2 regions of the Advenella sp. genome follow, and region 2 is predicted to be linked to the other one. Evidence: riboswitches for the same ligand, from Rfam matches in the RefSeq annotation. Region 2 holds a riboswitch; the other holds the start of a gene.
The links. Region 2 has a riboswitch for glycine ahead of gcvT (glycine cleavage system aminomethyltransferase GcvT). Riboswitches for the same ligand answer to the same signal wherever they lie in the genome.
Positions count from the first base shown of each region.

Region 1: another riboswitch for glycine. It lies ahead of ACTIKR_RS07105 (D-amino acid dehydrogenase); the one in region 2 lies ahead of gcvT (glycine cleavage system aminomethyltransferase GcvT).

Region 1 covers NZ_JBQEAU010000028.1:3,949-7,771, reverse strand. Annotated here, with positions in the region: gene ACTIKR_RS07105 (D-amino acid dehydrogenase) at 72-1,319, opposite strand; glycine riboswitch at 1,455-1,541, opposite strand; gene ACTIKR_RS07100 (Bug family tripartite tricarboxylate transporter substrate binding protein) at 1,752-2,711, opposite strand; gene ACTIKR_RS07095 (nitroreductase family protein) at 2,971-3,570, opposite strand.
Region 2 covers NZ_JBQEAU010000006.1:47,701-51,523, reverse strand. Annotated here, with positions in the region: gene ACTIKR_RS02060 (NAD(P)/FAD-dependent oxidoreductase) at 1-572, shown strand, start outside; gene ACTIKR_RS02055 (GrlR family regulatory protein) at 786-1,118, opposite strand; glycine riboswitch at 1,581-1,685, shown strand; glycine riboswitch at 1,696-1,814, shown strand; gene gcvT (glycine cleavage system aminomethyltransferase GcvT) at 1,877-3,022, shown strand; gene gcvH (glycine cleavage system protein GcvH) at 3,096-3,467, shown strand; gene gcvP (aminomethyl-transferring glycine dehydrogenase) at 3,548-3,823, shown strand, end outside.

The DNA.
Region 1 (3,823 bases), on a different contig from region 2:
AAAAAATACTGGTGTAAATGCGGCGATGTGCAGGTTCAGGTGATCTGCATATCGCACGCTCAAATTGTGTTTCAGTACGCCGGCTGCAATGTGGGATTTTGCGCCGATGCTTCGACCATTTCTCCCAGCATCTGGGCGGTGATGGCAGACAATGTCCATCCCAGGTGCCCGTGTCCGGTGTTATAGAAGACGCCGGGTTTGCGCCCACGGCAAACGCGCGGCATCATATCGGGCATCATCGGGCGCAGGCCGCACCATGGCACCACGCGTCGGGTGGATATCTCGGGAAACAGGCGGCGGGTCCAGTCGATAAGGGGTTGTACCCGGTCTGCGCGGATGTCCTTGTTAAAGCCATTGAATTCGGCCGTACCCGCCACCCGAAAGCGATCACCCAGAAAGCTGGTAACGATTTTGGCGTCTTCATCCAGCAGGCTGACCCGAGGCGTTGCGGCCAGGCTGGCCGCGTCGTCCAGATGGACGCTGATGGAATAGCCTTTTACCGGATAGACATTCATCGTATCGCCCAGCATGCGGGCGATGGCCCGGCTGCCGGTGCCGGCGCAAACAACAATATTCTCAGCTTCAAGATAGGCCGACTGGACATCGTCGTAGCGCTGATGGAAAATTTGATGATGGTTCCGATCGCTGGTAATGCGAGTGACCGACGTATCCATGACAAAACGCACGCCCAGCTTGCGGCATGCTGCGGCCAGCCCGATGGTGAACTTGTGAATGTCGCCGGTGGCGTCCGATGGGGTATACAAGCCCGCGAAGAAGTCCCCGGTCAGTGTCGGTTCAATGGATCGCGCTTCATCCGGCGTGACCGCATAGCGTTCCAGGCCGCCTTCCTGCAGTAGTGCATTGGTTTTTAAGGCCTTGTCAAAGCTGTCCTTGTCATAATAGATGTGCAGTATGCCCCGGCGCTCCAGATCAAAATCGATGTTCTCCTGTTCTGCCATGGCGTACAAATGACGGCGCGCTTCAATGGCCAGTCTGGTCGTTTCGATAGTATTGGTCTTGTGGTTGGGGATATTGCGTACGAATGCGGCGAGCCAGCTGTATTTATGCCAACTGAAGGCCGGATTGAGCAGCAGGGGCGCGTTGCGTTTGCCGATCCAGCGCAGTCCTTTCATGATGGTGGCGGTGCTGTTCCACACTTCGGCGTTGCTTGCCGAAAGCTGGCCGCCGTTGGCAAACGACGTTTCCATGGCGGCGTCCCGGTTTTTGTCCAGGACAGTGACCGAATAGCCGAGTTTGGCCAGGGTATAAGCGGTGGTGATGCCGGTAATGCCGGCGCCGATGATGGCGACACGTGACATAAACGTCTCCGATAGCGGTGATGCAAATCACACGATCTGCATACCCCATCTGTCACGGTACCTGAGAGTTTCACCGGCTTGTTGCATGAAGCCGGTTCCCCTTCGGTGGGCGCATGCGCCTCTCTCCAGAGTGTCGCGTTATTTGCAGTCCTTTTGCCTGAGAGTTTCCGGGGTGGTTGCTCCGTCGGCGTCAGCAGGGCTGAACTCTCCTGCAAACACGTATGTCGACAACGCATATGATAGTCGCCTGCTGTAAGACAACAAGCTAGGGTTTACCCTAGTCTGGTAAATAAGAGGATGCTGGAAACGCCGGTCAGCTGCCAACGCAATGGGTCATGCCGCCGTTTGTCCACGGCCTTTGAAATCAAAAAACCGGTTACCCCGCTGTGGGGTGAACCGGGTTGCTGTGGCGACGGCGGTATGATCGCGGTTCTATTGCACTGTAATTTTATTTTCCTTGATGATTTTTTCGTACAGTGCAGAATCCCGTTTAATGAGTTCGCTCAGTTCAGCCGCAGAGCCGCCGATGGGCACAAAACCAGCCGTCCTGAACTTGTTCTTCACATCCGGTTCTTTGACGATTTCGGCAAGTTCCGATGAGACGCGGTCCACGATTTCCTGGGGCGTTCCTTTCGGGGCCATGAGCGAAGTCCACGAGTTCATCACAAAGCCCTTGAAGCCGGCTTCTTCCATGGTGGGGATGTCATCTTCACCTTCCCAGCGTTTGGCCGACGTAATTGCCAGCGCATTGAGCTTGTCTTCCTTGACGTAACTCATAGGCACCAGGATTGGATCAAAGACCATGGAAACCCGGCCACTGAGCAAATCTGCAAGAATGGGTGCGCTGCCCTTATAGGGAACGTGTGTCATTTCAAGCCCGGCTTCATCGGCAAAGTGGGCGCCTGTCAGGTGGGCGCTCGAACCTGTGCCGCTGGAGGCGTAGGTCAGATGGTTCTTCTTGCCGTATTCCACCAGTTCTTTCATGTTCTTGGCAGGCACTTGCTTGCTGACAAAAAGAAATAGGGGTAGGTCGGCAATATGCGATACCGGAACGAAATCCTCGTTGCTATAGTTCAGCTTGTATAAATGCGGATTGGCGGAATAGGCGGCCAGGACAGTGACAAACGTATACCCGTCCGGCTTGGAGCGCGCGGCCTGGCTGGTTCCGATCGTACTGTTTGCGCCGGGTTTGTTTTCAATCACGATTGGTTGCTTGAGCCTTTCCGACAGCTTCTGCATGACAACGCGGGTTACGGTGTCAGTCGCGCCGCCCGGCGTGTAGGGAACGATAACCTTGATGGGTTTGTCGGGCCACGCCGCCTGAGCCGCCATGGGCAGAATCAGGGCAGCAAGAGCGGTGTACGCGAGAACAGATGTCCCTTTTATTTTCATTTGAATCAATCCTTATGAGATTTGGATAACCAATAAAGGATAACAAACATTGGTCAAGAATAAGCGTTCTCCTGATGAAATAAAAAAGGAAATCCGATCGCCTCCCAAAAAATGACAAAAGCCCGCAGGACTAGACTGGACGGGCTTTTGCACAGCGGAACAATACCCAGATGCAAGGGGCAATCTCCCCAATTTTGGTGTTCTGCTTGATGGAATGGCTGCCGGATGCAGACGGCGCTGCAGTACAGAAAAACGTGGTTTAGGCAAAGACGCGGAAGCGGTCCTTGTCGTCCATGTATTCTTTTTCACCAGCCGGGTTGATGATGCTGCCAAAAGGCATCTGGGCACGCAACTTCCAGCTGGCTGGAATATCCCATTCTGCCTGGACTTTATCGTCGATCAGCGGATTGTAGTGTTGTAGCGAGGCACCAATGCCGTGTTCAGCCAGCGCAGTCCAGACTGCCAGTTGCGCCATGCCGGTTGAGTGCTCGGACCAGATGGGGAAGTTCTCGGCGTAGGGAGCGAATTTTTCCTGCAGATCGGTTACTACGTCCTGATCTTCGTAGAACAGCACGGTGCCGTAGGCAGCCTGAAAGCCGCTGAGTTTTGCATCGGTGGCCGGGTAAGCGTCAGCCGGTACGATGGCTTTGAGCGTTTCCTTGGCAATTTCCCAGACACGGTCCTGGTGTTTACCCAACAGGATGACAGCGCGTGAAGACTGGGAATTGAAGGAAGAGGGCGCCTGCTTGATCGTGTTTTGAATCAGCCTGACCAGTTCGTCATTGCTGAGTTTGACATCGCGATCCAGCGCGTAGATGGTACGGCGGTTTTTCAGGTGCTGCAGAACATTTGCGGACATGATGGTAAAACCCTTTAAAAATAGTTTCAATGATCGTTGTTTGTTTTCAGATACCGCAATTGCTTGCGGTTCTTGCATAGTCAACATTATGCTGCAATGCAGGGTGAGTTTGTTTCATCTGTTTTGTAGAGTATGTTCAAAATATTTGAACGATGGGTGCGACCAGAACAAGGGCTTGGACCGCCAAGGGGTGTTAACAGGGGATATTGAGAAGGGACAGTGAAAAGCGTGCTCTGGCAGGCAGGGCCCTGCG
Region 2 (3,823 bases):
TGGCGGTGCCGGCCAGGCTGGAGACGGGGCAAGGCAAGCGCAGAGGGCACTTCGATGAAGACCTGCTGTTTACCCACCGCGGCCTGTCGGGCCCGGGAATCCTGCAGATTTCCAGCTATTGGGAACCCGATACGCCGATCCACATTGATTTGCTGCCGGGCCGGCAACTGGCGCAGGAGCTGGTGCAGCGCAAGAAGGGTAGCAGGCAAAGCCTGGTGCATGCTCTGAGCGAAGTCTGGCCGCGTCGGCTGGCCGAGAACTGGCTGCAATACCGGGGCATGCTGCCGGCACAGCGGCTGGCCGATACGGCCGACAAGCCGCTGATGCAACTGGCAGACAGTGCGCAACCGTGGACCCTGACGCCTTCCGGAACCGTGGGCTACAAAAAGGCCGAAGTGATGCGCGGCGGCGTGGACACGCGCGCGCTGGACCAGAAATCCATGCAGGCACGCAACGTGCCGGGACTGTATTTTATTGGTGAGGTGGTCGATGTGACCGGCTGGCTGGGGGGTTACAACTTTCAGTGGGCCTGGGCGTCTGCGATGGCCTGCGGCCGCGCCCTGTCAACGTGAGGTAATGCGGGGTTGGCTAGTCGAAGGTGGCGCTGGTCATCATGTGTTGTTATGCGGCGGCGCTGCCGCGATATTTTCAAATGGCAATGACAACAGTGGGTTCAGATAAAAGTGTTCAGGCAGGGTACCGGTCCGGCGGGCGGCCATGTGTGGCGACCGCTGTATAAATTATAAGAATGTGAATGCCGGCCCGGTCAGCCCTGGACGACCCGTTTAGAAGCCCAGGTCAATATTGGCGATTTTCCGGGCATCGATCACGATTTCACGACCGCTGGGTGAATAGCCAGTCAGGCGAAAGCCGGTATCGGTTTTACTGCCCATCAGGGACAATTCAAAGCTGTTTTCGTCGGTGCCGAAAGACTGGTCAACCGCAGTATATGCCTTGATTTTCAGGTTGGCGACGATTTCATCGTTGCCGTCGGACTGGATGGTGCCTGAATACAAGTAATGGGCATCGCCCCCCCGGACCTTGTTGTCTTCTACGACCGTCACTCCGGCGTGGGCTTTGGAATCTGCGATCACTGTTGCGTAGAAACCGTTATCCATAATAGTACTCCTTATGTAGTTGCCACTAGGGCGCTTGATGCTGACTGCAGTGGCGAGCGGTTCTGGAATAGACCCGCTCGCTAATGAAGCTGCTAATGAAAACGTGTGTTCTGTATCTGATATTGTTGTGTTTTATGCTGACGTTCACCAGCGGATGGCTAGTGTACCGCAACATGATGACACTCGTGTGTGAGGGTACTGCCGCACGGGTGACAAATTGCTTGTGGTCAAGTGTATTCTATCTCTTTTCCAAAGAATTATTTAATTGAAATTATAAGATGTAACAGTTCGTATTGTTATGATAACAATGCTATAACGGCAGCTAACATCTGTTAACTCGTGCGCTTGTTAAATAAGCAGGCCAAGCGTTTCCGGCAGCAGCGCAGCGGCGGTAAAAAATTGGATATCGGGGTTGTCACAATGGATTTTTTTGCCGTTTGCCTGTATCCTTTCGCATGCTTTCAAATTGTCGTGGGAGAGAGCAGCAGGCGGCCACTGGCCCGTCATGTTGCCACCGAAGGCGCAATTCGCCCGGAATCGCTCAGGTCCATGTACCGCACAATCACCGGCCCGGCCGGTAAGGCACTCTGGAGAGACCTTTTCATTAAGGCGCCGAAGGGGAAACGCGCTGTGCTGCGCCATCAGGCCAGCCCAAAGCGCGCTACAACTCTCAGGCAAAAGGACAGAGGGCGACAAGCGCCGGTTTCATGGTGAAACCTGTGCGCTGCGACCTTCAATCCTTTTCAACAGGTGCAAGCATGTCTACACAGACAACCCCTCCAACTGCGGCAAGCGCTCCCCCCACTGAACTGAATCGCACGCCCCTGTTCGCGGCCCACCAGGCCGCAGGTGCCAAAATGGTCGATTTCGGCGGCTGGGAAATGCCTATTTCGTACGGCTCGCAACTGGCCGAACACCATGCCGTACGCCAGAAAGCGGGCATGTTCGATGTCTCCCATATGCTCAATGTCGATGTGACCGGCCTGCAGGCGCGGCGCTTCCTGAGCCTGCTGCTGGCCAACGACGTGGCCAAGCTGGCCATTTCCGGCAAGGCGCTCTACAGCTGCATGCTGAACCCCGAAGGCGGGGTGATTGACGACCTGATCGTTTACTTTTTCGATGATGACCGCTGGCGTGTGGTCGTGAACGCCGGTTGCGCGCAAAAGGATATTGACTGGATGCAGCGCGTGGTCAGCGAGCACAAGCTGGATGTCATCATCACCCCCCGGCGCGATCTGGCCATGATTGCCGTACAGGGCCCGCAAGCGCGTGAACTGGTCTGGCAGATCCATCCTGAATGGCAGGCGGCGACCGAACCGCTCAAGGCGTTTTTCGCGGCCAGTGTCGGCAATGACACGCTGGTGGCCCGCACCGGCTATACCGGCGAAGACGGTTTCGAAATTGTGTTGCCAGCCACGCAGGCCGAGCCTCTGTGGCACCAGCTGGTTGCAGCGGGCGTGGCGCCTTGTGGCCTGGGCGCGCGTGATACGCTGCGCCTTGAGGCCGGCATGAACCTGTACGGCCAGGATATGGACGAGCAGACCCAGCCGGCACAGGCTGCACTCACTTGGACAGTCAGCCTGACCGATACCCAGCGCGACTTCATTGGCCGCCAGGCCATTGAGTCTGCACCGCGCAAGAACGTATTTACCGGCCTCAAACTCAATGAGCGCGGCGTGATGCGTGCGCATATGCGGGTACGCACCGCGCAGGGCGAAGGCGAAGTGACCAGCGGCACCATGTCGCCCACGCTGGGCGTGTCCGTGGCGTTTGCCCGTCTGCCCCAGGGCGTTGCAGCTGGCGATGCCGTTGACGTGGATATTCGCGGCAAGTGGGTGCCTGCCACAGTTACCGCGCTGCCTTTCGTGCGCAACGGCAAGGCCGTTGTTCCTGCACAGAAATAGAAAACCGTCACATAAACCTTGATACTATATGACCGTGTGCAACGTGGTCATTTTCCTCTTCCAGGAGTCTTGAATGAAATTACCTACCGATCGTAAATACACCCCTTCGCATGAGTGGGTCCTGGCCGAAGGCGACGTGTTCGTTGTCGGCATCACTGATAATGCCCAGGAACAGCTTGGGGATCTGGTCTACGTGGGCGACGTCCAGGTGGGCGCGCAATTGAAGGCGGGCGATACTGCCGGCGTGGTCGAGTCGGTCAAGGCCGCTTCGGACATCTACGCACCGGTCGATGGCGAAATTGTCGCGTTCAACGATGTGCTGGAAGCGCAGCCTGACCTGGTCAACGAAGACTCCTATACCAACTGGATATTCAAAATCAAGCCCGCCAATGCGGCCGACGCCGACAAGCTGCTGGATGCAGCTGCCTACGAAGCCCAGGCCTGAACCTGAGCCGCCGTTGCCCGCATTCGCGCTGAATGCACGGCAGCAGCGGCATGACTGATTACCACCGGATTACCCAGATTATGTTGCACACACACGAAGCGACGTCCCAGGAATTTGTCGGACGCCATATTGGGCCATCTGAGGCCGAGCAGGCAGAGATGCTGTCTGTCATTGGCGCCGAGAGCCTGGACGAACTGATTGACGAGATTGTTCCTTCCCGTATTCGCAATGGCGCGCCTCTGGCGCTGGACGGGCCACGCAGCGAAGCCGATATGCTGGCTTCATTACGCGCCATTGCACAGAAAAACGCGGTTTATCGAAACTACATTGGCCAGGGCTATTACGGCACGCTGACG